DNA from 3 places in the Pseudoalteromonas issachenkonii genome. Region 3 is predicted to be linked to each of the others. Evidence: predicted binding sites of a transcription regulator. Region 3 holds the regulator's gene; each other region holds the start of a gene.
The links. Region 3 encodes sigma-54, which starts transcription at its own class of promoters, with help from an activator protein. Its sites were predicted from a motif close to GTTGGCACGNNNNTNGNNT; they were not measured.
Positions count from the first base shown of each region.

Region 1: PISS_RS00305 (YggN family protein) is a predicted target of sigma-54. The motif match lies at 8,176-8,194, and genes of this name have one in related genera.
Region 2: hmpA (NO-inducible flavohemoprotein) is a predicted target of sigma-54. The motif match lies at 7,033-7,051, and genes of this name have one in related genera.

Region 1 covers NZ_CP011030.1:59,094-69,480, reverse strand. Annotated here, with positions in the region: gene PISS_RS00355 (S9 family peptidase) at 1-873, opposite strand, end outside; gene PISS_RS00350 (DUF2721 domain-containing protein) at 1,065-1,535, shown strand; gene PISS_RS00345 (S8 family serine peptidase) at 1,589-2,122, opposite strand; gene PISS_RS00340 (S8 family serine peptidase) at 2,134-4,467, opposite strand; gene PISS_RS00335 (c-type cytochrome) at 4,689-5,141, shown strand; gene PISS_RS00330 (cytochrome b/b6 domain-containing protein) at 5,193-5,849, opposite strand; gene PISS_RS00325 (AzlC family ABC transporter permease) at 5,955-6,659, shown strand; gene PISS_RS00320 (AzlD domain-containing protein) at 6,656-6,955, shown strand; gene PISS_RS00315 (glutathione peroxidase) at 7,049-7,540, shown strand; gene PISS_RS00310 (PA3496 family putative envelope integrity protein) at 7,659-7,844, opposite strand; gene PISS_RS00305 (YggN family protein) at 8,232-9,026, shown strand; gene PISS_RS18860 (hypothetical protein) at 9,786-9,926, shown strand; tRNA gene PISS_RS00300 (tRNA-Ser) at 10,153-10,243, shown strand; tRNA gene PISS_RS00295 (tRNA-Ser) at 10,297-10,387, shown strand, end outside.
Region 2 covers NZ_CP011030.1:3,218,688-3,229,074, forward strand. Annotated here, with positions in the region: gene ctaD (cytochrome c oxidase subunit I) at 1-1,560, opposite strand, end outside; gene coxB (cytochrome c oxidase subunit II) at 1,560-2,702, opposite strand; gene lexA (transcriptional repressor LexA) at 3,196-3,813, opposite strand; gene PISS_RS14975 (PaaI family thioesterase) at 4,012-4,455, shown strand; gene PISS_RS14980 (hypothetical protein) at 4,485-4,865, opposite strand; gene PISS_RS14985 (endonuclease) at 5,118-5,771, shown strand; gene hmpA (NO-inducible flavohemoprotein) at 5,811-6,992, opposite strand; gene norR (nitric oxide reductase transcriptional regulator NorR) at 7,158-8,723, shown strand; gene PISS_RS15000 (LysR family transcriptional regulator) at 8,729-9,625, opposite strand; gene PISS_RS15005 (NADPH-dependent FMN reductase) at 9,742-10,308, shown strand; gene PISS_RS15010 (tellurite resistance TerB family protein) at 10,316-10,387, opposite strand, start outside.
Region 3 covers NZ_CP011030.1:460,384-470,770, reverse strand. Annotated here, with positions in the region: gene mlaD (outer membrane lipid asymmetry maintenance protein MlaD) at 1-376, opposite strand, end outside; gene mlaE (lipid asymmetry maintenance ABC transporter permease subunit MlaE) at 391-1,170, opposite strand; gene PISS_RS02145 (ATP-binding cassette domain-containing protein) at 1,170-1,985, opposite strand; gene PISS_RS02140 (calcium/sodium antiporter) at 2,252-3,220, shown strand; gene PISS_RS02135 (KpsF/GutQ family sugar-phosphate isomerase) at 3,224-4,195, shown strand; gene kdsC (3-deoxy-manno-octulosonate-8-phosphatase KdsC) at 4,196-4,747, shown strand; gene lptC (LPS export ABC transporter periplasmic protein LptC) at 4,744-5,298, shown strand; gene lptA (lipopolysaccharide transport periplasmic protein LptA) at 5,288-5,827, shown strand; gene lptB (LPS export ABC transporter ATP-binding protein) at 5,824-6,549, shown strand; gene PISS_RS02110 (RNA polymerase factor sigma-54) at 6,884-8,383, shown strand; gene hpf (ribosome hibernation promoting factor) at 8,410-8,697, shown strand; gene ptsN (PTS IIA-like nitrogen regulatory protein PtsN) at 8,702-9,154, shown strand; gene rapZ (RNase adapter RapZ) at 9,174-10,016, shown strand; gene PISS_RS02090 (HPr family phosphocarrier protein) at 10,041-10,313, shown strand.

The sequences.
Region 1 (10,387 bases), 400 kb from region 3:
ACTTAAAACCGATACACCTGACGCAGTTGTACTGCTGTGCCAGATATAAATTTCTGAATCGTCTTTGCTTTTGCTAATACCCATGTAATAACTGGTATCTGTTTCTTCATAAACGAGTTCATCTTCAGCCTGTGGGGTACCGAGCGTATGACGATAAACTTGGTAACCTAGTAAAGTTTGTAAATCTTTTTTTATGTAATAAAGCGTTTTGTTGTCGTTTGCCCAAACAACACTGCCATTCGTACCTTTAAGCGTATCTTCGAGTAATTTACCAGTGCTTAAGTCTTTTATTTTTATATTATAAATACGACGACTTACGGTATCTTCACCATATGCCATTAAATTGCCGTTTGGACTTACATCTAAACCACTTACGGCATAATAATCATGTTCCTTAGCTAGCTCGTTTACATCTAAAATAACCTGCTGGTCAGTGCCTGCAAAATCACTACTACGTACATAAGTTGCGTATTCGTTATCACCGCGAGTTTGTGATGAATAATAATAGTCACCGTTTTTAACTGGCACTGAATCATCGTCTTTTTGAATTCGCCCTTTTAGCTCTTCAAATAACCTAGTTTGTAACGTTTTTGTATGCGCAAGCATTGCATCTGTATAAGCATTTTCAGCCTCAAGGTAACTAAGTACCTCAGGATCTTTTCGCTCATCATCACGCATCCAGTAATAATCATCGATGCGAGTGTCGCCATGGATTGTCATTTCATATGGCACTTTTTTAGCAACCGGCGGCATGACTTCGGTTTGAGCAGCTACATTTTCAACCTTTGCTGATTGCTCAACATCAGGGGCTTTATTACATCCCCCTAAAATAGCTAAGGATATAAAAGTAAGAACAAATGGGGTGTGTTTCATTGATTGGAATCTCTGTAGTTTTTATTTTTATTAAATATACCTAATATTTAATAGCACGGAGATTTAGTTTGTGAAGCTATGTAAAAAGAGAGCCTAGAAATTCTTTTTATATGTTTATGACTTCAGTTATCCTAACAATAACGAAGTAGCATTATATAGCCTCTTCATGCTGCTAATTAATAAGGATAAAAATGAACAACGACGTAATTAACATTTTAACAATGGCTAAAGTCATTCAAACAGCGGTTGCACCCGTTTTTTTAATTACTGGTATTGCAGCAACGCTCGGGGTTTTATCTAATCGCTTGGCGCGAATTACAGACAGAGCCAGACAGTTAGAGCGAAAATTAAAAGTTAGCACCGATGAAGAATTTAACTTGTCTCTGACTACAGAGCTTAGAGCACTCCTTAAGCGCTCTCGCTGCATACACATTGCATTTAGTTTAAGTGTATTAAGTGCACTATTAGTTTGCGCCGTGGTTATGCTGTTATTTTTATCTCACATACAGTCAATTAATTTAGGTGTCACTATTGGCAGCTGTTTTGTTGGTGCAATGGCATTACTGATATGTGCATTTATGTCATTACTCGGTGAGGTGTTTTTGGCAACGCGCAGTATGCGTCGAGGGATGATTTTCGCAGATATAGATATAAACGAATAATAAAAAACCCCGAGTCAATCGTGCTACTCGGGGTTTTACTTATTTAAAACAGATTACTGTGCAGTGTAAATAGTTTCTAACACTTCTATTTTAGCTTCTTTAATCAAACCAGATTCTTTTAGCTGCTTTGATGCAACTAAAATATCTTGACCATCATTTACAGCTAAAACAGCAATTTTAGTGCCTGGGAATAAAGATACGACCTTCAAACCTGCAGCCGAAGCAACATCGCTTGCACTCATACCATCTTTTAAAAGAATAGTAATATTACCTGATAGTGACGTTAGGTTATTAGTAAAAATATTACGAACTAATGTTCCTTTTGTGACCACATCAGACGATTTATCTACGCTTACTACTGTCATCTCACCTTTTTGCATAACGACATGCTCTTCTGAAGCAACACTCGAAGGCACTAAACGTAAGTTCTTTTCAATTTTGTAAGAACCAAAATCCGCTTTATCAAACTTTAATTTAGCTACTTGTTTCTTAGGAAGCTGAAGCTCTTTATCTGAGCTAGTGTTTGCTGTTGCCCCAAACGAAATACACGCAGCAGCACCCAATACGATTAATTGTTTAATTTTCATCTTTATAATCCTTACTCTTGACCTGCGTGACCAAATGCACGAAGAGATACACCTTCAAGTACACTTGCTGAGTTATTATTACTAATACCAGTAACACCTAGAGAATTATTTGAGCCTCGACTAAATGCAAAGCTATCTGCGCTTGTATCTAACAAACGAACAGTCCAAGTACCTTTCGTAGACTCTCCGTAGAAAGCATTTGAAAGCATCACAGCGTCTTTAAGTACATAACCTACACTCCAGCTATTCGTGAAGCTATATGCAGGGTAAAACAAAGCTTGTTTAGATGAAAGTAATACACTTCGAGTACCCGCTGGCGAAGTAACCTCAATAGCTAAATCATTACCAGCAGATGTTTGAGTACCATCAGCTAGGCCGAAGCCCATTTCAGGGTTGCTTACATCAAATTTAAATTGCATTGCCTCAATGTTTAATTCTTCTGTAACTACAATTTCTTGCGTTAAACCTGTAGCACTGTTATCAGGAATTTCTAATGCTAGTGCACTCTCAGAAACGGCTGAACCAACACCATTCCAATCCGTGATTACTTGCTCACCTAATGAAGCGTCATAAGACTTAGCCATTGCAACCGCTGCACCTGCATCTACACGCCCAAAGCCATATAAGTTATTAAAGCTATAACCAGCGGCATTTTCAACCCAACCATCATGTGCAACAAACTCACCATCTGCGGTAGTTAATTTTACAGGGGCATTTTCAGCGTCAATTAATGTACTTGTTGACGCTAATATATGACGCACATCACGCCAAGTTAGTTCAGGATTAGCCGAAAGAATAAGTGATACTACACCTGATGCATTTGGCGCAGCAGACGATGTACCGTTAAATGTAGATGTATAGTTACAACTTGCGTTATCTTCATTACCAGGATAGTTAAATGGGAACTGGCTTATGGCAAACTCTTCTCCATATCTCTGAGTAAAGCTTGCAACAGCACCACTATTAAAGCCTGAGTAACCGTTGATACATGTCATCTGATCCGTTGTTACCATTGCAGGTGCCCAACGACCATATTCACCAGCTGGCGCTGAAACCATTAAGTTAGCACCTGCTGTTGAGTAGCTAGTGTGCTTACCATTTGCATTTACAGCAGCAACACTTAGATAGTAAGGATGGCCTTGGCTTGGCTCAAACGCACCGTTATAACACGTTAAACCTAAGTCATTAGCTCCATTATCTTCACATAGTGAGCCTTCATCACCGCCATCAACAAAAGAGTTACCACTCGATTTCATATTAAGTGCCCCCTTACCATCTCGCAGGTTTAGGTTTGGGTATGACTCAATAGCTTCATCTAATTCTGAATATGCAATAAATGTTGGGAAAGTTATGCCATAACTACGGTTAAACGCAGAAATATTTTCTGTTGTGCTAATGCCGCTTCCAGGGAAACCATGCACCATTAACTCAGTTTGTGGGATTTTAGCACCACCAAGATAATTCATACCAATTAAACCAGCATCAGGAGCAACGCCACGGCCACCTTTACCATTCCAACCTTTTGCAGCAATCAAACCAGCAACACTTGTACCATGATCACCACTGTTTGACATACTAGTAGGATCTGTACGGTCAGTCGCATCAGCATTTAGGTTTAAAGAGCGGTTTGGTAATACATTATCGATTAAATCTTCATGGCGGATTTCCATACCCGAATCGATCACAACTGCCGTTGCACCTGCCCCAGTAACACCTTGAGCATAAGCATCAACAACATTCATATCTTCACCAGCTACAAGCTCTGTCGCTTCTGATTGAGCAAAGCTAGCGTTGACATCGGCTTGTGCTTCTTCTTCTGTATCGCCAAATAAACTAACGTACAAATCAATTAAGCCTTGTTTCATCTCATCACTAAGCGAGTAAGCTTTCTGACCTGTATTGTTTAGGTGCCACTGCTGATTTGCAAGAGGATCTCCAATAATTCCTGAGATATTAATTTTCGCAGAGGCCGTTTTACCGTTTGCAGTTACTGTGTAATCAATAACCGCATCTTCACCAGAAACAGGCACATATGTAAACGAAGTACCCTCTACTGTTAACATACCATGGCTAAACTTAAAGACACCATCTTGCGCGGTAATTGCCTCGCCATTTTCAGTAAAACTAAAAGTAAGTGCGTCACCATCATTATCACTTGCTTTAAAGTCTGCAGTAACTGGAACCCATTGTTTTAAATCAGTAACGACAACATCACTCGCTTTTGGTGCTACATCAGTAACAACTGGAACTGTATTGTTATTATCATTATCGCTTCCACCACACCCTGATAGCGAAATTACTATCGCTGCAGACAACGCTGACAGCTTAAAAATATTATTTTTCATAAATGCTCTTCATTGGTTATTTTTATGACACCTGAATGTACACAACCAAACAACAAGCAGCAACACTGCATTTACAAACATTCACAATAAACCGTAAAATAATATCAGCCCGATTAAAATCCCGTTAATAATATCAAAGTAATAATCTATGCTTTCCCTTGAACTAAAGCCTAAGCTAATATACAAAGATAATTAAAGAACCCTCAAAGGAGTAGAGTAAAGTGAAATTGAAGCAAGTATTTATCGGGGCATTACTATCTACATGCGCACTTAGTGTATCTGCAAATTCTGCATTTAAAGAGCCGAGTGATGCAATTGAGTATCGCCAAGCTGCATTTTCTATGATTTCAGTTCAAATAGGCGATATGGGTGCTATGCTTAAGGGTAAAATTCCTTTTGATGCAGAGCAATTCAAACAGCGTGCAAATAACGCGGCGGCATTATCTAAAATGCCTTGGGAGGCATTTTACGCAGGCACTGAAAAAGGCGATACATCAGCACTTCCTGCGGTATGGTCTGAAAACGATACTTTTATGAAAAAAGCGACAGCGTTTCAGCAATATGCTGATGAACTTGCTGTAGCAGCTCAAACAGGTGACAAAGCGGTCATTGGTAAAGCATTTGGTGCATGGGCTAAAGGCTGTAAAGATTGCCATAAGCAATTCAAAGACTAATAAATTCTGTGTATTAAACAATAAAAATGGCGCTGTATTAGCGCCATTTTTTTAACTAAGCAGATAACTTAAAGGCTCACTTCCCCAAGTACTCATTAATAAAATCAGTAATAGTAACAATAAAAACCATGCAATCCATGGTGACTTTGTCTCAGGCTCTGAGCTTTGTGTTGGCAGTGCTTTATTGCCGGTGATCATTGCTTTTACTAAAGGCTTGCCTTTAATTTTGTAAGCAATAATAGCCACAACATGCAAAATAATCGCATAAAATAAAATATCAAAATTGATATGATGCAGCCAGTTGGCAAAATCAATCGTATCACTCGATACATACTGCGCTAACGGACCATCAGTTAAAATACCATCACTGCTCATTAAACCACTAACCAGCTGCGTAATAATCAGGATAAAAAATAATAACACCATATAACTGCCTGGTGCAGAATGGCCCACATCATTTATTTTTTTGCCTCTAAAAGAAGCAAGCACCGACTTAGGAGAATGCAGTAATGCCGATATTCTTGCCGTTTTACTGCCTATAAGACCCCATATAATCCGCGTTGAGATAAGCGCTAAAGTAAAAAAGCCAATCACAAAATGTAGCTCTATCATGCCCTCTTCAGCACTAAAATAAAGCGCAGCAATACTCAATACTAATAACCAATGAAAGCTTCTTAAAAAGCCATCCCACACTTTTACCTTGAACATTGCACCTTCCCTAAAAAACAGTATCATCTAAAACGCTAACTATTTTAGCATCTTAATATTAAGGTATCCTAATGAGTCTTTCTACCAGTGCGCAGAGTAAAACACATGAAGTCCATTAAAAAACCGATACTAAAAGGCTTTTTAGATATGCTGCCATTATGTTTAGCCGTTATTCCTTGGGGGATTTTATGTGGCTCGTTGGCAATACAAAATGGCTTTACCCCTTTTGAAACTCAAGCCATGTCGCTACTGGTATTTGCAGGCTCGGCGCAGCTGGTTGCAATTGAGCTCATTGCTGGTAATACCCCTCTATTAACCATTTTATTTACCACGTTTATTATTAGCTCTCGCCATTTTTTATATGGCTTGGCGGTTCGTCACAAAGTGATTGAGCAACCCATGCGTTGGCGCCTTCCAGTCAGCTTTGTCTTAACTGATGAACTATTTGCTTTTTCGCATCACCCTCGCGCCTACCAGACTCAAACGCGCCTAATTTACGCGCTCAGCGCAGGCTTTAGCTTTTACATTGCTTGGAATATTTGGACACTTATCGGTATTGTAGCCGGCACTATGCTCCCTGATCTCACCAACTTAGGACTCGACTTTGCGATTGCTGCAACCTTTATTGCTTTGGTTATCCCAGGAGTTAAAAATTTAGCTACTCTTGTCACGGTCATTGTTGCAGGGATCTGTGCCACTTTATTAAAAAGCACAGGCTTTGAGCTGTGGTTGGTATGCTCAGCACTATTAGCAATGAGTGCAGGTTACGCTGTAACTAGAATAGTAAAAAATAAGGACGCTAAATCATGATGACGACTATTTTACTTATGGCATGTATTACCTTTTTTACCCGTTATTTATTCTTACACCGCGCGCTACCATTTAAAGTAGGGCCTAAAATGCAGCAGTTTTTGAGCTTCAGTGCACCCGCTGTACTCACCGCTATTTGGGTGCCGATTGTATTTATAAATGATGGTGGCATTAATCTAAATTGGCAAAATCCTTATTTAAGCGCAGCGATTGTAGCCATTATAGTTGCTTACAAAACACATAATATTTACCTAACCACACTTGCTAGTATGGGGTTATTTTTGATTTTAAATTAACAGTAACGCCATAGCAGTGTTCACTATTTCGACTTTGTTAATCACCAAGCAAAGGTTAGACTATGCCAAATAAACAAATAATAGCTTAATAATATGCACCCATTTCATCAACTAAGTGCTACTAGCCTGCAAGGCCAACCTATCGATTTTAAAGAGTTTGTAGGTAAAGTTGTGTTAATAGTAAATACCGCAAGTGAGTGTGGATTCACCTATCAATATGAGTCATTGCAAGCATTACACGAAAAGTATGCCTGCCAAGGTTTAGTCATTATAGGTTTCCCGTGTAACCAATTTGGCCAGCAAGAACCCGGAGACGCGAATCAAATAGCGCAAGGTTGTTTAATCAATTACGGAGTTAGTTTTTTAATCGCAGAAAAAGTGAACGTTAATGGTCAGCATACACATCCGGTTTTTCGCTATTTAAAATCTGTATTACCGGGGTTGTTAACACGAAAAATTAAGTGGAACTTCACAAAATTTTTGATTAATTCAGATGGCTCACCGATTAAGCGCTACGCGCCCTTTACTAAACCTGAAAAACTAGAAAAAGTAATTGAAAAAGCATTGCTCGCAGCTAAAGTTTAAGGCTTAAAAATTATAAAGAGGCATAAAGCCTCTTTATTACCAACCCACAGAGCTTTAAATACTACCTAAGTAGCAGTTAAAAGCTAATATGTCGGCACTGATTTGTACTAGCGACAACCTAATCAATATAATCGTTTAAGTCATCTTCACCTAGGTTTTTACGCAAGCGTTTTTGCTCAAGGTAATCCTCTAACTTTCTTTTCACCTTTTGCTTTTTCTTGTCGTGTTGATTACGCCCGACCATTTCGTATTCGTCTTCAACAAAATCATCATCTAGCGCATCGTAACTAAATGTCTTACCCACAACCCACTCCATAAAGTGTTTGAGACCAATTACGGATTCTTGTATCGCGATAATTGGTGAAATTAAAATGTTCAACGCAAATTCATTGTACAAATTTACGTCAAAATAAAGCCACATCGCTATCCTAAATAGTCTCTGTGTCAGTATTGTGAATAAATAGCGCTAAATTTGAATTGTGGAAAGTGAGAGTTTTTTATCGTATCGATAAATTTTATTTATTAGCATTTGATTATTGGTTATTTTGACCAAATTTTAGCTTTTTCAATGACTTTACTTTCAACTTCAAAGCACCTTAAAAATCACAAACCACTGTTTTTAAACACTAAAAACTATTGGCACCAAACTTGTTATAAGTTAATTATCATCAGCAAAAAACAGAGAATAAATATGAAAGAATTATTATTAGTTAGCGCAATTATGTGCGCCCCCGTCGCCATGGCTCATAACGATAACAGCTCTTCAATTTCATTTAGTAACGACGAATGTAAAGTTGAGTTTAAAAACGATGTACGTATAAAGCCAAGTGAATTAGAAATTTTTAAAGCCAACAATCAACGTATGACTTTTACCACTCAAGGTGAGTTGTCGATCAATGGCGAGCAAGTAGCATTAAATAGCGCTCAGCGCCAAGCACTGACCAACTACACAGATAATTTACGTGCGCAATTACCTGAAGTAGCCAACATTGCACTTGATGGCGTTAAAATTGCGGGCGTTGCATTAGAAGAAGTCGCCAATGCATTTAATATTGATGGCCTCGATAACATTGCTACCTTAATGGACGATATTCAACAAGAAGTAGAGGGTACCTTTTACCAACAAGGTACATTTGTCATGGGCCAGCAAAGCTTCACTCAGTTTGGTGAAAACTTTGAACAGCAGTTTGAACAACAAATAGAAACTGCCGTTGAGTCGGCCGTAATGCAATCAATGGGCAGTATTTTAGTAGCATTAGGCTCTGAGCTAATGGGTTCAGGTGGCGACATGCAAGCCTTTGAAGAGCGCATGGAAAATATGGGCGCACAAATAGAAGAAAAAGTAGAGCTCCATGCAAAAAAACTTGAACAGCGTGCAAATACACTGTGTGGTGACTTTGTTGAAATCGCACAACAAGAAACTCAACTTGCTGCGCAAGTGCCTGCATTAAAAGGCTATGAGTTATTTACTATAAAACAGCACTAACTGCTCAGCATTTTAATTAATCTCCCTTTGCGGCATTTGCTTTTAAGCTATGCCGCATTTTGCGTTTTTTACCCCCACCAGTCCCATTTAACTCAAATAATAGACTGTTGAGCGGATCTGCTCTTGCTGTGCAGAGGCATTTTGTGGCTTCATAGTAAAATACAAACCAAAGTATAATCTTCACTTCGCTCTAGATCACTTAGAATGCCGTCCGAGCTGATGATTGTAAGCCCAAATTGCAACATATTAAAACCACCTCTTTTTAAGTTTTAAATTCTTGAGGCGGTGCGATCCCCAGTTAGACGCGTTTTAAAACGCAACTAACTCCAAAGTGCCTAGTAACCTAGGCACTTTTTTTATAATTTAAAAGCCTAGCAACACTCTTTTTTATCGTTTCTTTAATGCTCTTCTCTGATAAATAATTAACCACCTATAAATAGCATGTTAAATCTTTGAACGAAGTAAAACCCACCCCATTAATACAAAATAAATTAATCTGAATAACTATACAAAAAAATCTATTTATAAACATATTAAAATTAAAAAAACTGAAAAAACCCCATATAAAAGTGATATAGCACACGACTATAATGAATAAATATACAAAATCAAAAAAAATGCCATTAAATAGCAAATCAAAAAAACACTTTCAGATTAAAAAAACTAATACTTCACCAGCAATTTTTATCGCTTTATTTTTAACCAACCTACGGGCAAAATGCACACGTTTTCAACAGACACAACCTTGGAGCGAATACAATGAACCCAATTAATACATTAAACCAAACAGCCACAACTCACGTTGCAGTTAAACCAACTAATCGCAAAGCGAGAATGTTAGCTAAACTTAACCGTTACGGAAAAAAATTAGCACTTGGCGGTGCAATTCAATACAAATAATCACCCAACCATGATTTTTGTATTGTTGCAGCAAACACCCAACCACTAAATGAAGTTTCTTCTTTAGCTCCATCTGTTTGCTGCCAGCTCCCTCCTCATAGCTAAAAATCATCTTTAATTTTCATAATTTACAAAAAAAACCGCATTTACGCTCACTTTTTAAGCAAACGATCTTTTTGCTATTTACACAGGCAACTCACCTAAGTATTATCCTGCATCACGACGTGGAGAGATGGCAGAGTGGTCGAATGCACCGGTCTTGAAAACCGGCAGGGGTTTATAGCCCCTCTAGGGTTCAAATCCCTATCTCTCCACCACTTATTTGTATTAATTGGTTTTTTCCGATTGATAACACGCTGAATAATGCGTCGGAGAGGTGTCCGAGTGGCCGAAGGAGCTCCCCTGCTAAGGGAGTATAGAGTTTGTAGCTCTATCGAGGGTTCGAATCCCTCCCTCTCCAC
Region 2 (10,387 bases), 650 kb from region 3:
ATAAGGCGCAGGTGAATCAACTTCCCATTCAAGCCCCTCAGCTCCATCCCAAACTTTTGCAGGCACTTTGTCGCCCCCCTTTGCACATTTATACACAACCACCACGAATAATAATTGCGATAAACCAAAGGCAAACCCACCTATACTAATAATGGCGTTAAAATCAGCAAACTGTAGCGCATAATCTGGAATACGGCGTGGCATACCGGCTAACCCAACAAAATGCATTGGGAAAAACAGCACATTTACACTTATTAACGACAACCAAAAATGCCATTTTGCTAAGGTAATATTGAACATGTTTCCGGTCCATTTTGGCAGCCAATAATAAGCCCCCGCCATAATAGAAAACACCGCGCCCGTTACGAGTACATAATGAAAGTGTGCAACCACAAAATAGGTATCATGATATTGGAAATCGGCAGGTGTAATCGCTAGCATCAACCCCGAAAAACCACCTAAAGTAAACAACACAATAAATGCGATACTAAACAGCATTGGCACTTCAAAGCTAATAGACCCGCGCCACATAGTCGCTACCCAGTTAAATACTTTTACGCCGGTAGGTACCGATATCAGCATAGTCGCGTACATAAAAAACAACTCACCCGCCACGGGCATACCAGTGGTAAACATATGATGCGCCCACACAATAAAGCTCAACAAGGCAATGGAGGAGGTGGCATACACCATAGAGGCATAACCAAATAGTTTTTTACGTGAAAAGGTGGGAACAATCGTAGAAATAATGCCAAAGGCAGGCAAAATCATAATATAAACTTCAGGGTGACCAAAAAACCAAAAAATATGTTGGAACATCACCGGATCGCCACCACCAGCGGCATCAAAGAAACTGGTCGCGAAGTATTTATCGGTGAGCACCATAGTAACTGCACCAGCAAGTACCGGCATAACTGCAATAAGTAAAAACGCCGTGATCAACCATGTCCACACAAATAACGGCAGCTTCATCCACGTCATACCCGGAGCACGCATATTTACTATGGTGACCACCACATTAATGGCCCCCATAATCGAACTAATACCCATAATATGCACAGCAAATACAAACATTGCTGTGTTGTCGTTACTATAAGTGGTGGAAAGCGGCGCGTAAAAGGTCCAACCAAATGCAGGGCCACCACCGGGCATAAATAATGAAGCTAATAGGATTAAAAACGCAAACGGTAAAATCCAAAAGCTCCAGTTATTCATTCTCGGTAAGGCCATATCTGGCGCACCAATCATTAGCGGGATCATCCAGTTTGCCAAGCCGGTAAAGGCTGGCATAACCGCACCAAACACCATTATTAAACCATGCACTGTGGTCATTTGATTAAAAAAGTGAGGATCAACCAGTTGTAGGCCCGGCTGAAATAACTCAGCTCGAATAACCATCGCCATTGCCCCACCAATTAAAAACATGGTGAGTGAAAAAATTAAATATAAGCTACCTATATCTTTATGGTTGGTTGTAAATAACCAGCGCTTAAAGCCTGTGGCAGGTTGATGGGCATGATGAGCCTCATTGGTATTAGGTTGTTCTGCAATGCTATTCATTATTTAGCCTCCCCATCAGCATCCAGTGCCGCTTGTATCTCGCTCGGTTGAATTACATCACCAGTGTCATTACCCCACGCGTTGCGTTTATAGGTAATAACAGCTGCTATTTGCTTGATTGATAATTGCTTTGCGAAAGACTGCATAGCCGTACCTGGTTTACCGTGGAGCAAAATATCTATATGCCCTTTGATATCACCTATGACTATTGGGCTGCCTTTAAGGGCCGGGAAAACACCCGGTAAGCCTAAGCCAGTTGGTTGATGGCACGCCGCGCAGCTCGCCATATAAACCTGCTCACCAAGCGCCATCAGCTCTTCTTTTGGTACAACTTGGTCTAATAACGCAGCGTCTGCTTCAGCTGCTTTTTGCTTGGCTTGTTTAGCCTCTGCTAACCACGTTTTGAAGTCTTCTTCTGTTTTAGCTTCTACCACAACAGGCATAAAACCATGATCTTTACCGCAAAGCTCTGCACACTGCCCACGGTAAGTACCAACCTCATTAATATTGGTCCATGTTTCGTTAATAAACCCAGGGTTTGCATCTTTTTTAACGGCAAAGTCAGGCACCCACCATGAGTGAATAACATCATCTGAAGTCATTAAAAAACGTACTTTTTGATTAATTGGTAGTACCAGCGGTTTATCGACCTCGAGTAAATAATTCGGGTTTTTATCAGCAAGGTTGGTTATTTCATTTTGAGGGGTAGCTAGCATGGAATAAAACTCAACGTCCTCCCCCATATACTCGTAATGCCACTTCCACTGTGAGCCTGTAATTTTAATGGTGAGATCAGCTTTGCTGGCATCCTCCATGGCAATTAAGGTTTTAGTCGCAGGAATGGCCATAACAATTAATATGACAAAAGGTATCGCAGTCCACAGTATTTCTACTTTGGTGCTTTCATGAAATTGGGCAGGGACAGCCCCTTTAGATTTGCGATGATGAATGAGTGCCCAAAACATAATGGCAAACACGATCACCCCAATCACACAACATATTAAAAAAATAGTCATGTGCAGTTGGTATACATTATTACTTATATCGGTTACGCCTTTACGCATATTATATTGGCTATTAGCAAGCACATTCTGCGAAAAAACAAACAATATAAGCCACAAGGAAGAACTCAGCTTACCCATGTGACGGCTCCTTTGATGCTATTGCTGACGCAAAGCGAAGAGGCATACGGCTTAAACGCCTATTCGTTATTTTTATTTTTTATAAGGGTGCTGGATTTAGTAAATGTGTGTTCTCAAAACGACTAAGCTGTGAGTTATTTTTATTCCAGCTCTTTAATAACTAGTTAAAAAATAAACAATAAGCAAGGTGAGTATGAAAAATAAACAAGGTGTATTTTTTAAAATGCGCAGCTAAAAAAATAGCAACTAGTCAGGCAATTAATCTAAGAGTCAGGTTTAGTAAGGGGTGTATTGAAATTACAGGATAGAAATATAAAAAATTGTTAACTTAAAAAAGCAGAGTAAATTTGTTTATTTATAAAGTATTTAGTGATTTTATTTATGATAGGAGAAGCACTTAACAACATATAGTCATACATTTGATAAGTTAGACATTGTGCTGCTAACAAACCCAGCGCCTAATCACTATTAAGCGCTAAATTATGCTTTAATACTACATCCAGTCAGCGTTACGAATAACACCTACCGCTAAGCCTTCAATATTGAACGACTCATTTTCTAAATCGACCTCAATAGCTGAAAACTCATCATTTTCAGCATGTAAGAGTACTTTTCTGCCCGCTTTTTCTAAACGCTTCACGGTTACATCGTCGTCAACACGGGCAACAATAACTTGTCCATTTTCGGCAACTTGGGTTTTATGCACAGCAAGTAAATCACCATCCATAATACCAATGTCTTTCATACTCATACCGTTAACACGCAATAAAAAATCGGCCGCAGGTTTAAACATTAAAGGGTCAATTTTACAGTGGCTTTCTACATGCTGTTGCGCCAATATTGGCTCACCGGCAGCAACCCTGCCAATTAAAGGCAAGCCCAACTGCTCTGGCTCCTCCTCTTCAACAAGCTGAATGCCCCGACTCGCGCCTGGCTTCATTTTAATAACACCTTTTTTGGCCAGTGCTTTTAAGTGTTCTTCTGCAGCATTCGCACTTTTAAAACCCAGTGTTTGTGCAATTTCGGCACGTGTAGGAGGCATACCAGTGTCTTTAATAAACACTTTAATGAGTTCGAGTATTTGCGCTTGGCGTTTCGTTAATGGTCGCATACAACTGGTTTTCCATACAGTACAATTAACTGTGAGTATATACAGTTATTTAAAAATCGCAAATATAAATTAATGCCTTATATGCCGTTATCATCAAACAATAACCTACTTTAAAAGCAGGGTGATAAATGTAATTATTAGCAACGCATTATCATATTAATAAATTTTAATTCTCAATTACTTATCCAAGGAGCTAGCATGAGTATTTGGCATCAACCGATTACATTAGAGTTTTGTAAGCAATTAGATCAAGGTATTACAGGCCAAGGGACACTCATGAAAACCATGGGAATAGAGATCAGTGAAATTGGTGATGACTACTTAGTGGCAACTATGCCGGCAATTCCAGAGCATCATAACCCTATGGGTATCGTTCATGGGGGTGCAAATGTGGTGCTTGCTGAAACAGTAGCAAGTTATGCCGCTAATTTTATGGTTGATTTCAATCGATTTTATTGTGTTGGCCAAGAAATCAGTGCAAGTCATTTAAAGGCATCACGCAATGGCACATTAACGGCCACAGCGAGAGCTTATCATATCGGCAAGCGCAGCTCGGTTTGGGATATTAAAATAACCAATAGCCGCAATGAGCTTTGCTGCGTATCACGTATGACCGCAGCCGTAGTTGAGCGAAAAGGCTAGTAAGTCAATTAACCAAGGTTGAAGTTAAATTACTTTTCGAGAGGGTAAATAGTAATTTCTACGCCTGCACCAATTGCAGATATACGTAACAAGGTATCTGCATGTAAGGCTTGGTTAAAGCATTTTGGCGAAGTGCCAGACTCAAACCCAATATCGAAAGTTCTGCGTGAACAACTCAACCATTGCTTTAATGCATTGCGTGAACACGACTCGATTAACTCACACAAGTGATTAATCGCTTTATCTGGCGTGGTTATTTCACCTGCAACCTCAATGCGAGCAAGTTGACGGTATTCGTCTTTATCATAATGTAAAATAGTTGCGACCTTTTTTAAATCAGCAACTAATACGCTAATATCTTGCTTTGACTCAAGCTCTAGATCTACATTTAAAAATTGAATTTCCGACATTATCTCGTTTTTACCCTCTATTAATTTCATTGCAAACTTTAACGCAGTTTTACCGTTATACCAAATCAACAACGCAGGAATCACCTCATTAACGCATTTTTAGCGTTAGCCTCTGAATATTGCCCACTATTTACTCCTCAAAAACGCCCTCTACAAAATACGCAAATTAAAATTAAAGCATGCCGGCGGCAGTTTACTTTTTTATTCTAGGCCTTAAACTAGCCGCTCCTGTAGTTCACGTATGTGATGGATATGATTCGGTTTATTTTAGCTTTGTTGGCTTGCTGTGCTTGTTTTTCAGCAATGGGCGAACAATTTACGCGGTTTTCGAGTGCCAAAAAGCACTTAATTAATACCCTTCCCGAAAACGCTAAAAGTATTTATTGTGGTTGCGATATAAAAAAACAAGGCAAAAAGTTGGTACCCGACCCTACCCATTGTGGCTACGTGCCTCGCAACACACTAACCCGCTCAGGCAAAGTAAATCAACGTGCCCTGCGAATTGAATGGGAACATATTGTCCCTGCATGGGAATTTGGTCACCAGTTACAATGTTGGCAAGATGGTGGGCGTAAAAACTGCCGCAAAGTTAGCGCTAAGTTTCGCATGATGGAAGCCGATATAAACAATTTAGCCCCTGCAATTGGTGAAATTAACGCCGATCGCTCAAACTACCGCTTTGGCATGTTAGCCCAAAACGCGACGCAATATGGTCGCTGTGAGGTTAAAGTTAATTTTAAACAACGTGTTGTTGAACCGCCTGTTCATGCACGTAAACGCATTGCCGATGCGTACGCTTACATGCAAAAAACGTATGGTTTAAAAATTTCAGCTAAACAACAAAAGCTATTTAATGCTTGGCAACAACAAGCTTATGCTGCTAACACAAATAGTAAAAAGCTGTAAGTTTAAATTAAAAGCGTGTAACACACGCTTTTAATTAACCTATAACGCTTGGTGTGGTCCAAATATTTCGTAGTGAATGTTTGAGCTTTGCACACCTAAATCAAGTAGCTGGCCTTTTACGTAAGCCATAAATGATGCTGGTCCACACAAATAAAATGCCCCTTCGCTAATAGGTAATGATGCCTCAAGCACCGTTAAATCCATTAGCCCAGTGAAATCACACTCCTCGCCACCTTGATTAAACCAAGTAAATGTTTTTAGCTGTGGATGCATTGCCGTTTGCTGCGCTAAATACCCTTTAAATGAAAATTCGCGGCTGTTTTCACACGCGTGCAAATAACTAATCGCTTGATTTTTATCACCACTAAGTAGCGTTTGCAGCATCGCCATCATCGGGGTTTGGCCAACGCCTGCTGAAATAAGTACCACTGGAGTTACCTCATTTTTTAAAATGAAGTCTCCCGCTGGCGGGTATAACTCTACTCGTGCGCCTTGCTCTAGTGAGTGTAAATAATTAGACACCACGCCAGGCTTTGGTTGGCACTCTTTTTTAACGCTAATACGATAGTTTTTAGCATTGCTCTTTTGCGAAATAGAATACTGGCGGATCTCTTCATATTCTGCGCCCTCAGGCTTAACTTTAATGCCAATGTACTGTCCTGGCTTGTAGGTAATAACTGCTTTACCATCCACAGGTGTCAGCGTAAAACTAGTTACGAATTCAGATTCAACATGTTTATCAGTAATTTCAAACTGGCGCGTGCCTGCCCAGCCACCATGGTTGTTTTTACTGTGCGCATACAATGCCGCTTCTTCGGTAATACAAATATCAGCAAGTACACCGTAGGCCTCGCGCCACGCATATTCAACATCGGCAGTAAACTGCTCAGGAATAAGCTCTTTTAACGTACCGATTAAATGTGCGCCCACAATAGGATAATGCTCAGGTAAAATATTTAAGCTGGTATGCTTATGATTAATTCGCGCTAGCGCCTCTTTTAACACGGCTAAATTATCAATATTTTGCGCGTACGCAGCCAACGCATTAAATAATGCAAATTGCTGACGACCCGTTTCTTGATTAGTCATATTAAAAATATGTTTAAGCTCGGGATTATGACTAAACATGCGCTTGTAAAAATGATCGGTTACGACCGTACCTGCCTCTGCAAGCAATGGCACCGTGCTTTTAACTATTTGTATGGTTTTATCGGATAACATGTTTATTTCCTATGTAATAACTAACTGCTTGCATTTAGCATTACACAGAGTGTGCCAACTAATTAAACCTATAATATTCAAAAGGTTAAATTAACTCGCTTTACAAGATGGGTCTTTATGACCTACTATAAAACCTGTAAAAATACACTAACAGGTCATTTTGACATGAACCAACAATTCAACCTGACGCAAGTTGCATTAGAACTTGCGCAAAGTACGTTACATGCTCACAGTTTTGAGCAACTTTTAGCCACGGTTGAACGTGTTATTCCCAGCGATGCCAGTGCATTATTAATTTGCCAAGGTGAGCAATTAAAACCCTTAGCCATTAAAGGGCTTATGCCCGATAGCCTAGGACGACGTTTTGATATTGCGGAGCATCCTCGCCTTAAAGCCATCTGCAGTAGTCGTTTGGCTCTGCAATTTGCACATGACTGTCCACTACCTGATCCATACGACGGGCTACTACTGGCTAAAACCGGTGATATTCCAGTGCATGCCTGCTTAGGGTTACCCCTTTATGATAAAGACGCACTACTTGGCATTCTGACCTTTGATAGCCTTAACGCCAATGCGTTTGACGGTATTACCACTGATACACTCAACACCTTACAAACCTTGTGCAGTGCGCACTTTAAAACAGCCCTAGAGCTTGCCCATTACAAACAACATGCGCAGCACTCTAGTGAATTAGTACAAGCGTTAAACCGTGAGGCGCTCAAACGTGATGGTGGTGAAATTATTGGCCAAAGCTCTGCAATACAAACGCTTAAAAATGAGATAAAACTGGTTGCGGCATCAAACTTTAGTGTCCTTATTTTAGGTGATACTGGGGTCGGCAAAGAGTTGGTGGCACGTAATATTCACTTACACTCCGCACGTAAAGATCAGCCATTAATTCATTTAAATTGTGCATCACTGCCTGAAAACCTCGCAGAAAGTGAATTTTTTGGCCATGCAAAAGGCGCTTTTACGGGTGCGCAAAATGCTCGCCAAGGTAAATTTCAGTTAGCCGATGGCGGCACCTTATTTTTAGATGAAATCGGCGAGCTGCCTCTGGCTATGCAAAGTAAATTATTACGCGTACTGCAAAGTGGCGAAGTACAAACCGTTGGCGAAGATGAACTTAAATATGTCGATGTTAGAGTGATTGCAGCAACCAATCGCGACCTAAAACACGAAGTAACACAAGGACGGTTTCGCGCCGATTTGTACCATCGATTAAGTGTTTATCCACTCACAGTCGCTCCATTGAAAGCCCGTGATGAAGATGTTATTTTATTAGCTGGTTATTTTGCAGAAAAAACAGCCCGCAAGCTCGCTATTAAACAGCTAAAACTCAGTATTGAAACGCAACTGCTGCTTAAAAAATATGACTGGCCAGGCAATGTGAGGGAGCTTGAGCATGTGATTAATCGGGCTGCATTAAAGGCTAAACAACATCAGTGGCAGCAACCAATTATTACTATTGAACCTGCGCATTGTGAGCTAAATTTAAGCGCTGTTAACACCTTAGCTCTTGAACACTCAAACCAGCTTGTAATCCCACCTTTAGCAAACAACATTTCGTTAAAGCAAGCCACAGATACCTATACTCAGCAACTTATAATACAGCAACTTAAACAACATAATTATAACTGGGCAAGCACAGCGCGTAGTTTACAGGTCGACCGCGCTAACTTAACGCGGCTAGCCAAGCGCTTAGGTGTTTCAATAAAAAAATCGTTGTAGCCTTTTTAACTTAACTTTCGCTGCCTAAAATAATTTTTTAATAGCTGACTAAACGCTTGAACTTTTGCCGTTCGATGCACTAAATGATGCGTAACCAGCCACAAATCGGTTGGCCAACTCAGTTCATTAGGCAGTACAGGGACTAAATCAGAGTATTGCGCTGCAACATCATGCTGTAATCCGCCAATACCGAGTCCTTTTACTATGGCGCGGGTCGCTTCTGAGGTTTCTGACACTCTTAGCTTAACTTGCGACGGGGGAATATTTTCATCAACCCATGCAAAGTAAGGCACTTTGGCATTATACCCTGCTACACCTGACACAAAGCTATGCAGCGATAGTTGCGCTAATGTTTGTGGCAACCCATAACGGCTAATGTAATGCTTTGATGCATAAAATCCTGACGAGAGCGCCGCTAAATGCTGAGCAATATAATCACCCTCATCCGGTCTGGGTCCAGCTCTTACTGCGATATGTGCTTGGCCATGATCTAAACGTAAGCGTTTTTGATCCATAATCACTTGTAATTGCACTTGCGGATGCAAGGTTTGAAACTGCTCACACACCTCACTTAATACATCAATAAAGCCACTAACTGTGGTGAGTAACAAGCTACCTTGCAAGGTGCTATCTGCAGCAATAATGTCATTATGTAGGCGCTCTAGTTCACCATTAATCGCTTGTGCTGTGGTAAATAACTTAGCGCCAATTTCTGTGACTTTGTAGCCGCGAGCATGGCGATGAAATAGTCGCGCATTTAAGCTTTTTTCTAAGTTATTTATTCGCCTGAGCACCGTACTATGGTGAACATCTAACACTTCGGCAGCGGCAGTTAAAGTACCTAAGCGCGCTACCTCGTAAGCAACCTTCAGGTCTTGCCAATCATTAAATTGAATTGCCATGATAACTACTCTTTAATCTGTGCATATACGCACACAAGTTTTGCGTTTATTTGGCTTTTCTGCAAGTGATTATTTGTTAAAGTCACATTATACAAACTCATTATCAGGAGCAGCTCATGACAACACCAAAAATTATTGCCCTAGCAGGTAGCTTACGTAAAGATAGCTTTCATCAAAAACTCATTAACGAAGCGGCACGCTTTGCTTTAGAAAGTGGCGCTGAAGTAGAAGTGATTAAACTCGCAGACTTAGCCATTCCTATGTTTGATGAAGATCTCGAGGCACAAGGCACACCAGCCGGTGTACAACAACTTAAAGACAAACTTCGCGCAGCCGATGGCATTTTGCTGGCCAGCCCAGAATATAATGGCTCTATTACCGCCGTGTTAAAAAATGCTATTGATTGGGCATCGCGCACCGAACAAGGCGCAGAGCCTGCATTTGCAAATAAAGTAACCGCGTTATATGCAGCCTCACCAGGTGGGTTGGGCGGTTTACGGGGCTTAAATCATGTGCGTGATATATTATCAGGCATTGGCAGCTTAGTATTAGCGAACCAACTGGCAGTACCGGCTATTCATACTTTATTAGATGACAACGGTCGAATTAGCGACCCCGCTACCGCTGAAAAAGTGGCTGGTCTTGCACAGCAGTTAGTTAGCGTAGCAAGTAAGCTTAAATAAGCAGCCACTATAACTTTGTTGCTGCAAGCTTTGCAGCAATAAAGTCTTCATGGGTAACATACAATAAATTAGCAACACG
Region 3 (10,387 bases):
GTTTAGCTGAATCTGATGCGATAACGGGGTTAATTCCTAAATATTGTTCACCTAAAATACCCGAGGTTAAAATTGAGATAGAACTAGTGTCTGAAAAACGACACAAATACTGCGCATCAATGCTCATATTTACTACTGGTAAAAACTCTTGTGGATGCACATAAATTGACTCTACACGACCAATAACAACGCCGCCCACCTTAATGGGTGCACGTGTTTTTAATGATCCTATATTTTCAAACTTGGCGTTCAATGTGTAGGTTTCACCTGAGCCGCTAATACCCGAATTAGCCACTTTGAGCGCCAGCATTGAAAATGCCAAAATGCCCAATGCTACAAAAAAACCAACTAAAATTTCTAATTTCCGTGAATTCATTATTTAATACCCTATTAGCTGGTAAACATTACCGCTGTCAAAATAAAGTCAAAACCTAATACCGCTAGTGATGAGTGCACCACTGTCTCTGTTGTTGCCTTGCTGATCCCCTCTGATGTGGGAACACAGTCATACCCTTTGTAAAGCGCAATCCAGGTAACAACAATCGCAAATACGATACTTTTAATTAAACCGTTTAGTATGTCTTTTTCAAACGACACCTGAGATTGCATAATTGACCAGAAACTTCCCGTATCAACGCCTAGCCAATCAACCCCCACTAAATGAGCACCAATAATAGCTACAGCAGAAAAAATAAGTGCCAACATTGGCATACTAATCAAACCAGCCCAAAACCGCGGCGCTATAATTCGTCTAAGCGGGTCAATGGCCATCATCTCAAGCGACGATAATTGCTCGGTGGCTTTCATTAAGCCGATTTCAGCAGTCAACGCACTACCAGCCCTGCCTGCAAATAATAACGCAGTAACTACCGGTCCAAGCTCACGTAACAAGCTAAGTGCCACTAAAGGGCCTAGGCTGTCTTCAGCGCCATAATCAACTAAAACGGTATAACCTTGCAGCGCTAGAACCATGCCGATAAATAATCCCGACACAACAATAATCAACAGCGATTGTGAACCAACCATGTAAAGTTGGCGCACGAGTAAAGGTGTGCCTTTTTTAAAATTGGGTACATGCCATAACGCACTTGCCAGCATTTGGGTTGAACGCCCCAGTGCAGCAAATCGGCCCAGCGTTTTGTGGCCTATTTTTTGTAGTAAATCCAACATTACTGCTGCTCTCCTAACAGTTCATCTGCATAGGTTTGTGCTGGATAATGAAATGGCACTGGACCATCTGATAACCCTTTTAAAAACTGTTGAACAAGTGGTGATTCGTGCTCTCGCATCTGCTCTGGTGTACCACTGCCAATAACGCCTTGATCAGCAATAATAATAACGTGGTCGGCAATACTCATTACTTCAGTCACATCGTGCGTGACAATTAAAGAAGATAAGCCAAGTACTTCGTTTAAAGATTTGATCAGCTTAACTAAAACCCCCATTGAAATAGGGTCTTGTCCTGCAAAAGGCTCATCATACATAATAAGTTCAGGATCAAGCGCTATAGAGCGAGCCAAAGCTGCACGACGTGCCATACCGCCAGATAACTCTGAAGGCATTAAATCTTTAGCACCACGTAAGCCAACAGCTTGTAATTTCATTAATACCACTAAACGGATTAAATCTTCACTGAGTTGCGTGTGCTCTCGAATGGGGAATGCAATGTTATCGAACACCGACATATCAGTAAATAAGGCACCGCTTTGAAATAACATACTCATGCGTTTACGTGCCGCGTAGAGTTCTTTGCGCGACATAGCGACAATGCTGTCGTTTTTAAATAAAATATCACCGGAGTCTGGTTTAAGCTGGCCACCTATTAGGCGTAGCATCGTGGTTTTGCCAATTCCGCTTGGCCCCATAATGGCAGTAATTTTACCCTCAGGTACGTCAAAGCTCATATTTTTATATATGACCCTATCGCCTCTAGAAAAGGTAACATCCTTGACTTCAACTATTGATTGCGACAAGTCGCTCTCCATAACAATACTCTCTCATATTTCTATTTTAAGGGTTTTTTAACCAATATGGAAAAAACAATTCGTAAGATTTTGTAATAGTGTCGCAAAAACAGTTATAAGATTGATTCAAGCAGCCTTAACTTTGGCTTAAAATTTCATATAAAAAGCGCCAAAGAATACTTAAAATAACCGCCTAATGTATTACACCTTATTCTTTTATTTATACTTTTATGGTGGCTTTTGTTACTATTCGCGCTATCTGAATTTACATTAATTGGCTTATCACAATGGTTACCTCGTTTGTCATTTTAATTCTTGGTTTTGCGGCTCTCGTATGGAGTGCAGACAGGTTTGTTTATGGTGCAGCAGCACTGGCTAAAAACTTTGGCGTGCCAACGCTAATTGTAGGTTTAACCGTGGTAGCTATGGGCTCTTCTGCGCCTGAAATGATGGTATCGGCTTCAGCAGCTTTGGCAAATAAAACCGATACTGCCGTGGGTAATGCAGTTGGTTCAAACATCACTAACATCTTATTAGTTTTAGGTATTACCGCCCTTTTAAGACCCTTATCAGTATCTTCAAGTACGTTAAAACGTGAAATTCCACTGGTACTGCTGGTCTCCATTGCAACTTGGTATATTTTTTCAGATAACTATTTTTCATTTTTTGAAGGTGCAGCCTTATTATCTGGCTTTGTTGTTTTTATTGGCGGACTTATTTTTGTCTCACTGCGAGCTAAAAACCAAGACGATCCGTTTGTGAGCGAAGCCTGTGACGAAGTACCTGACAACGTACCAACCAAAAAAGCTGTTTTTTGGCTGGTAGTGGGTATGATTTTACTGCCGGTTAGTTCACACTTTTTAGTTGGCTCAGCCGTTGATATCGCAAAATATTTTGGCTTAAGTGACTTAGTGATTGGTTTGACCATTATTGCTATAGGCACCAGCTTACCTGAACTTGCAGCTTCAATTGCAGGTGTGCTTAAAAATGAAGATGACTTAGCGCTGGGTAACATAGTTGGTTCGAATATTTTTAATATTTTAGCGGTATTACCGCTGGCAGGATTAATTAATCCATCGGTTATCGATACTTCGGTAGCTAACCGTGATGTTATTATTATGATTGGCGCAACCTTGGCGCTAATTGCTATGTCATTGAACTTTAGAGGTCAAAGACGTATCAATAGAATAGAAGGTGGCTTGCTCATCGTCGCATTTATGATTTACCAAGGTTATATTTTTAGTCAAGTAGGATAGCCCATGGCAACGCTAAACTTTATTCAACAAGGGTTACGTGTTCTAGAGATTGAACGCCAAGCACTCAGCGATATTACACAATACGTTAATGAAAGCTTTAACCAAGCCTGTCAATTAATGTTTGACTGCTCAGGTCGTATTATTGTTATTGGCATGGGTAAATCAGGCCATATTGGTAACAAAATAGCCGCCACTCTTGCCAGTACCGGCAGCCCCGCATTTTTTGTTCACCCGGGTGAAGCAAGCCATGGTGATTTAGGAATGATCACAGCAAATGACGTGGTTATCCTCATTTCAAACTCTGGTGAAACCAGCGAAGTACTTAATATTATTCCAGTATTAAAGCGCATTGGTGCCAAAATGATTGCCATGACAGGCAACCAAGGCTCAACCATGGCAACATTGGCAAATGTGCATGTGTGTATTAAAGTTGAACAAGAAGCCTGCTCATTGGGCTTAGCACCTACTGCAAGTACCACTGCCACACTCGCTATGGGTGATGCCATGGCGGTGGCATTATTAGAAGCACGCGGCTTTACTGCTGATGATTTTGCACTATCGCACCCTGGTGGTAGCTTAGGCAAGCGATTACTCTTAACTCTTAAAGATGTTATGCACAGTGGTGCTGATACACCTATCATTAACGAGACGCAAACGATTAAAGATGCCTTAATTGAAATGTCGGCCAAAGGACTCGGCATGACCGCTATTGTTGATAGTGACCAGCAATTATCAGGCCTGTTTACCGATGGCGATTTACGCCGTATTTTAGAGCAACGTATTGACATTCATAGCACTGAAATTAATGTTGTGATGACCAAGTCGTGTACTACAGCCACCCAAGAGATGCTCGCGGCTGAAGCGTTAAATATTATGGAACAAAAACGTATTAATGGTTTAATTGTAATTAATGAGCATAATCAACCGATTGGCGCACTAAATATGCAAGACTTACTTAAAGCGGGAGTGCTATAAATGCAATTTGAAGATCTCTATCAACCGCTAAGTGATGATGCAAAGGCGCGCGCAAAAAAAGTAAAGCTATTAATTTGTGATATTGATGGTGTATTTTCTGATGGCCGTATTTACCTTGGAAACCAAGGTGAAGAACTCAAAGCATTTAACACCAAAGACGGATTTGGTATCAAAGCCCTGATTAACAGCGGTTTTGAAGTCGCCGTAATCACTGGGCGCCATTCTCATATAGTGCAGCAACGTATGAGCAGTTTAACCGTACAACATATATATCAAGGCCAAGAAGACAAGCTTATAGCCTATCAAGAATTAAAACAAAAATTAGCGCTTAGCGATGAGCAAATTGCTTATATAGGTGATGATGGCCCAGACATGCCAGTAATGGAGCAAGTCGGTTTTGCGGTTGCCGTAAACGATGCTCATCCACTTATTAAACGTTTATCACATTATGTAACCCAACTGCCCGGCGGTTTTGGTGCGGTAAGAGAGCTGACAGACTTACTTATGCTCGAAAATAACAAGCCACTAACTAGCCAAGGAACGAGTTCATGAATGTAGCGCGCATTATACTGAGCGTTTTATTCATAAGCTGTATGGTTTGGCTCTGGTATCCTTATTTTACTAAGGTTGATATTACTGCAAGCGAAGAAACACAAGTTATTGCTAAGCCTGATTATACCGCTATTGAGCTAAAACAAACGGCTTATAATGAACAAGGTAAAGTGAGCCATAAGGTAACTGCGGTAAAAATGGAGTTGTATCAACAACTCGGTTTTACCTTTTTTGAAAAGCCTATATTCACTTTATACAACGAGCAGCAAACATGGCGTATTAACGCCGATGAAGCCACCCTCTACGACGACCGTCAACTGGTGTTAGAGGGTAATGTAACCGCTCAAAACTTAGTAGATAACGCCATGATCGATACGATCACCGCCCAGACCATCAATGTTGATATAAAACTATTAACCATGCAATCACAGCAGCCTGTCGTTATTACAGGACCTAATTTAAAAATCACAGGTAAAGGCCTTGAGGCCGATTTAAAAACCGAGGTGATTAAACTTATTAACCATACGCGAACCCTATATTATGACCAATAACCTATTTAAAATTTTAATTGTTCCCTCACTATTAATTGCTTTTAACAGTAATGGCGCTGAACCTGCTGAAGCCCCCGCTGCTAATCAAATTTCAATTAGTGCAGATAAGCAAGAAGGTCAATTAAAAGAAAACGTAGGCATTTTTGAGAAAAATGTTGAAATTATTCATGGTAATCGCCGTATCACAGCTGACCGTTTAGAAGTGCATAAACGCGATGACCTAGGCGATAACAAACAGTTATTAATTGCCACAGGCAGCCCTGCATATTTTGAAGAAACACAAGCTGATGGCACCATAATGAGCGCCAGTGCTAATGAAGTGCGTTACGATGTGTCGCTGCGTTTTTTAACCTTAATCGGCGATGCAAGCATTGCTCAAGCAGGTCAAAAAATAACAGCTAAAAGTATCACTTACGATATCGAGCAGCAGTTAATTAGCGCAGAAAAAGACGAAAACTCAACAGACCGTGTACACACTATTTTAGTCCCTGTTGAAAATAAAAAAGAAGATGATAAAGGTCAACCATGAGCACATTAAAAGCAGAGCTATTAGCTAAAAGCTACAAAGGTCGTGAAGTTGTAAAAAACGTTGGCCTAGAGGTTGAAGCTGGCAGTATTGTGGGGTTACTTGGCCCTAATGGTGCAGGTAAAACCACCACTTTTTATATGATTGTAGGCCTTGTGCCTAGCGATAAAGGCAAAATATCAATTGATGATAAAGATATTACTTTATTACCGATGCACAGCCGAGCGCGTTTAGGGATTGGTTATTTACCGCAAGAGTCGTCTATTTTTAGAAAGCTGACTGTTTATCAAAACTTAATGGCTATCTTAGAAACACGTAAAGAATTAAATAAACAACAACGCGAAGATACCTTAAATAATTTACTTGATGAATTTAGCATTCAGCATATCCGCGATAGTCAAGGTATGGCTTTATCAGGTGGTGAACGTCGCCGCGTTGAAATTGCTCGCGCGTTAGCAGCAAACCCTAAATTTATCCTTTTAGACGAACCCTTTGCGGGGGTTGATCCTATCTCAGTATTAGATATTAAAAAGATTATAGAGCATCTTAAAAACCGAGGAATTGGCGTATTGATCACAGATCACAACGTACGCGAAACTCTTGATGTTTGTGAAAAAGCCTACATAGTTTCTCATGGGGAGTTAATTGCATCAGGCACTCCAGAATATGTATTAAACGATAAAACAGTACGCGATGTTTATTTAGGCGAGCAGTTCAAGCTCTAATATGTGTGTTATTCCACTAAGCATCTGCTAAGATTAATTATACTTAGGTCTGTTGACCTTTCAAGGTTGAATTTGCAGCAGTCTGTTTGGTATTTAGGCAAGGCAGAGCCTATGTGGTGTGGTATTCCCCATAAATAGGCGATAACGCAGCATCAATGCCAAACAGGCGCTGCCCTTCGGGTTCTGCCTAGGGACGATTTACTCTTTGTTGCTCGGTTTTGACTTAGCCCACTAGGTTACAAACCTCGCGCCGCAATTAAACCGCCCCTAGTTTGAACAAATTTTAATCCGTAAAGGTCAACAGACCGTAATTTAAAAGGATTGTTAGAGATACATGAGGCAATCATTACAGCTGCGCATGGGCCAGCAACTTACAATGACTCCACAGTTGCAACAAGCAATTCGCTTATTGCAACTCAGTACATTGGATCTCCAGCAAGAAATTCAAGAAGCGCTCGATAGCAACCCCTTGCTTGAAGTTGAAGAACACGATTACAGCGAAGACACTGCAGGTAAAAACGAACAAAAAGCCGATAACGATGACTTAACGCTAAGTGCCTCAGCTGACGATAAACCTAGCGAGTATGAGCAAGATAGCGGCGAAGCAATGACCAAAGACACTATTAGCGATGATATGGCTATGGATGTTACTTGGGATGAATATATGAGCGCTGCGCCTGCCTCTTCATCGGGCCCAATGCCAGAAGATGAATCTATTTATCAAGGCTCTTCGACTGAAACGCTGCATGAGTATTTAATGTGGCAACTTCAACTGACGCCGTTTAGTCCTACCGATGAAGCGATAGCTATTGCAATTGTAGAAGCTGTAGACGACTCAGGGATTCTAACCCTTAGCTGTGAAGAAATATTAGAAAGCTTTAACCAAGAAAACGACGGCGAAGATGAAGTTGAACTTGACGAAATAGAAGCGGTACTAAAGCGTATTCAACTATTTGATCCAGTGGGAATAGCCGCGCGTAGTTTACAAGAGTGCTTGTGTATTCAGCTAAATCAATTTGATAAAGACACACCTTTTTTAAACGAAACAAAAATGATCTTAACCGATCATATTGATTTACTTGCTGCACGTGACTATCGCACGTTAATGAAAAAAACAAAGCTTAAAGAAGATGAGCTTAAAGAAATCATGACGTTGATTCATACGCTCAGCCCAAAACCGGCAGACACTATTGTCAGAGAAGAGTCTGAATACGTTATTCCTGATGTGTCGGTTAAAAAAGTTAAAGGTCGTTGGGTAGTTGAATTAAACCCAGATAGCATGCCTAAGATCAGAGTAAATAGCCAATATGCAGCTATGTCGCGTACGGTTAAATCAAGTGGTGATAGCCAGTTTATTCGCTCGCACTTACAAGAGGCTAAATGGTTTATAAAAAGCTTAGAAAGTAGAAATGACACGCTACTTAAAGTAACCAACTGTATTGTGCAGCAGCAACAGGCCTTTTTTGAACACGGTCCTGAGGCTATGAAGCCTATGGTGCTTAACGATGTGGCTGAAATGGTGGAAATGCATGAGTCGACTATATCGCGTGTTACTACGCAAAAATACATGCATACACCACGTGGCATTTTTGAGCTTAAATATTTCTTTTCAAGCCATGTAAGTACTGAAAATGGTGGCGAATGTTCATCAACAGCAATACGTGCATTAATTAAAAAATTAATCGCTGCAGAAAACTCAGCTAAACCATTGAGTGATAGTAAAATTGCAGATATATTGGCAGAGCAAGGAATTAAAGTAGCGAGGAGAACCATTGCAAAATATCGCGAATCTCTAGCTATTCCCCCGTCTAATCAACGTAAAAGTTTGATTTAAGGCGTACAACAAAGAGGAAAATGTTTATGCAACTGAATTTAACTGGTCGCCATGTAGATATTACCGACTCGCTTAGAGACTACGTAAATAGTAAATTTTCGAAGTTACAGAGGCACACTGATCACATAACGAATGTGCACGTTATTCTCGATGTAGAAAAACTAAACCAAAAAGCTGAAGCAACCGTTCATGTTAGTGGCGCTGAGATTTTTGCCTCTACTGAGCATCAAGATATGTATGCCGCTATAGACTCGCTCATTGACAAGCTAGATCGTCAAGTAATTAAACACAAAGAGAAACTTGCTCGACACTAACACTATGAAACTAAGCTCACTTATCTGTCAGGACTGCAGTAAAGCTGCGGTCCTTTTTAATAGTAAAAAAAGAATTTTAGAATTTATCAGTGAATTGGCTCACAATAAGCTGCCCTATTTAACACAACAAGATATTCTTAATGCATTAACTGCAAGAGAAAAGCTTGGAAGTACAGGCATTGGTCGAGGCATTGCTATTCCACATGGTCGCATGAGTGGTGCTCAAGAGCCCCTTGCTTTGATTTTAGTGAGCGAAACAGCTATTAATTTTGATGCGATTGATAACCGACCGGTTGACATTTTTGTCGCGTTAATTGTTCCCGATGGCGATAATCAGCAGCATTTGAAGACGCTAGCCACGATTGCTGATAAGCTCAATGATAAAGAATTTTGTAAACAGTTACGCGCCGCCAAATCGGATAGCGAACTGTATCAGGTTATCGTCAGTCAATCGTAGTAATAAAGAAAGGTGATAAATGGAATTAATAATTATAAGCGGTCGTTCAGGCTCAGGTAAATCTGTGGCGTTACGCGTTGTGGAAGACTTAGGTTATTATTGTGTAGACAATATTCCACTTAATTTATTACCATCATTAGTGCGCAGTGTTTCCGACAGTTATAATAAAATTGCCGTGAGTGTTGATGTGCGTAATCTACCTAAAGAGCAACAGCAGTTTAATGAAATCATTGAATATTTACCTGGTTTTACTAAACCAACGGTATTTTATTTAGACAGTGACGATCAAACATTAATAAAACGTTTTTCAGAAACGCGACGTCTCCACCCTTTATCTATTGATTCTTTGCCGCTTGATTTAGCCATAAAAAAAGAAAAACAACTACTTGATGTATTGATTAACCGTGCTGATTATATGATTGATACCACGGATTTAAGTGTGCATCAGCTTGCTGAATCTATTCGTGAAAAAATACTCGGAAAAAAAGATAAACAACTGATCATTACCTTTGAGTCATTTGGTTTTAAACACGGCATCCCTAAAGAAGCAGATTACGTATTCGATGCCCGTTTTTTACCAAACCCGCATTGGGAGCCTGAACTTAAGCCACTTACGGGGCTGGATCAACCAGTAAAAGACTACCTAGCAAGTCACAGCATAGTGCAAAAATTTACATGGCAAATTCAAACATTTGTGCAAACATGGCTGCCGCATTTAGAACGAAATAACCGCAGCTACTTAACCATTGCAATTGGCTGTACCGGTGGGCAACACCGCTCTGTTTATTTAGCGCAAACCATTGGCGAAAGCTTTGCAATGAGTCATCCTAATGTAAAAATTCGCCACCGAGAACAAGAATAAAATCAAAGCTTGCGAGAACATGTCATGCGCTTAGAAAATACATTTTTAATAAAAAACAAATTAGGATTACACGCTAGAGCGGCGACAGTATTAGCTCAGCTTTCTGTGCAATTTGATGCCACAATCACTTTATTTCAAGATGACAAACAAGCCGCTGGCGATAGCGTGCTGGCACTTATGTTACTCGAAAGCAGCCAAGGCAAAGAAGTTAAGGTGGTATGCGAAGGCCCCGACGCTGAGCCTGCACTTAGCGCAATAGGTGAACTCATCGACCAACGATTTAATGAGCAAGAATAAAAAAGTTCATTATTAACTCATCATCCTAAGCTTAGGTTAATAGTGGTTGAGGTAGTTTGCTCACATAAAGTAAG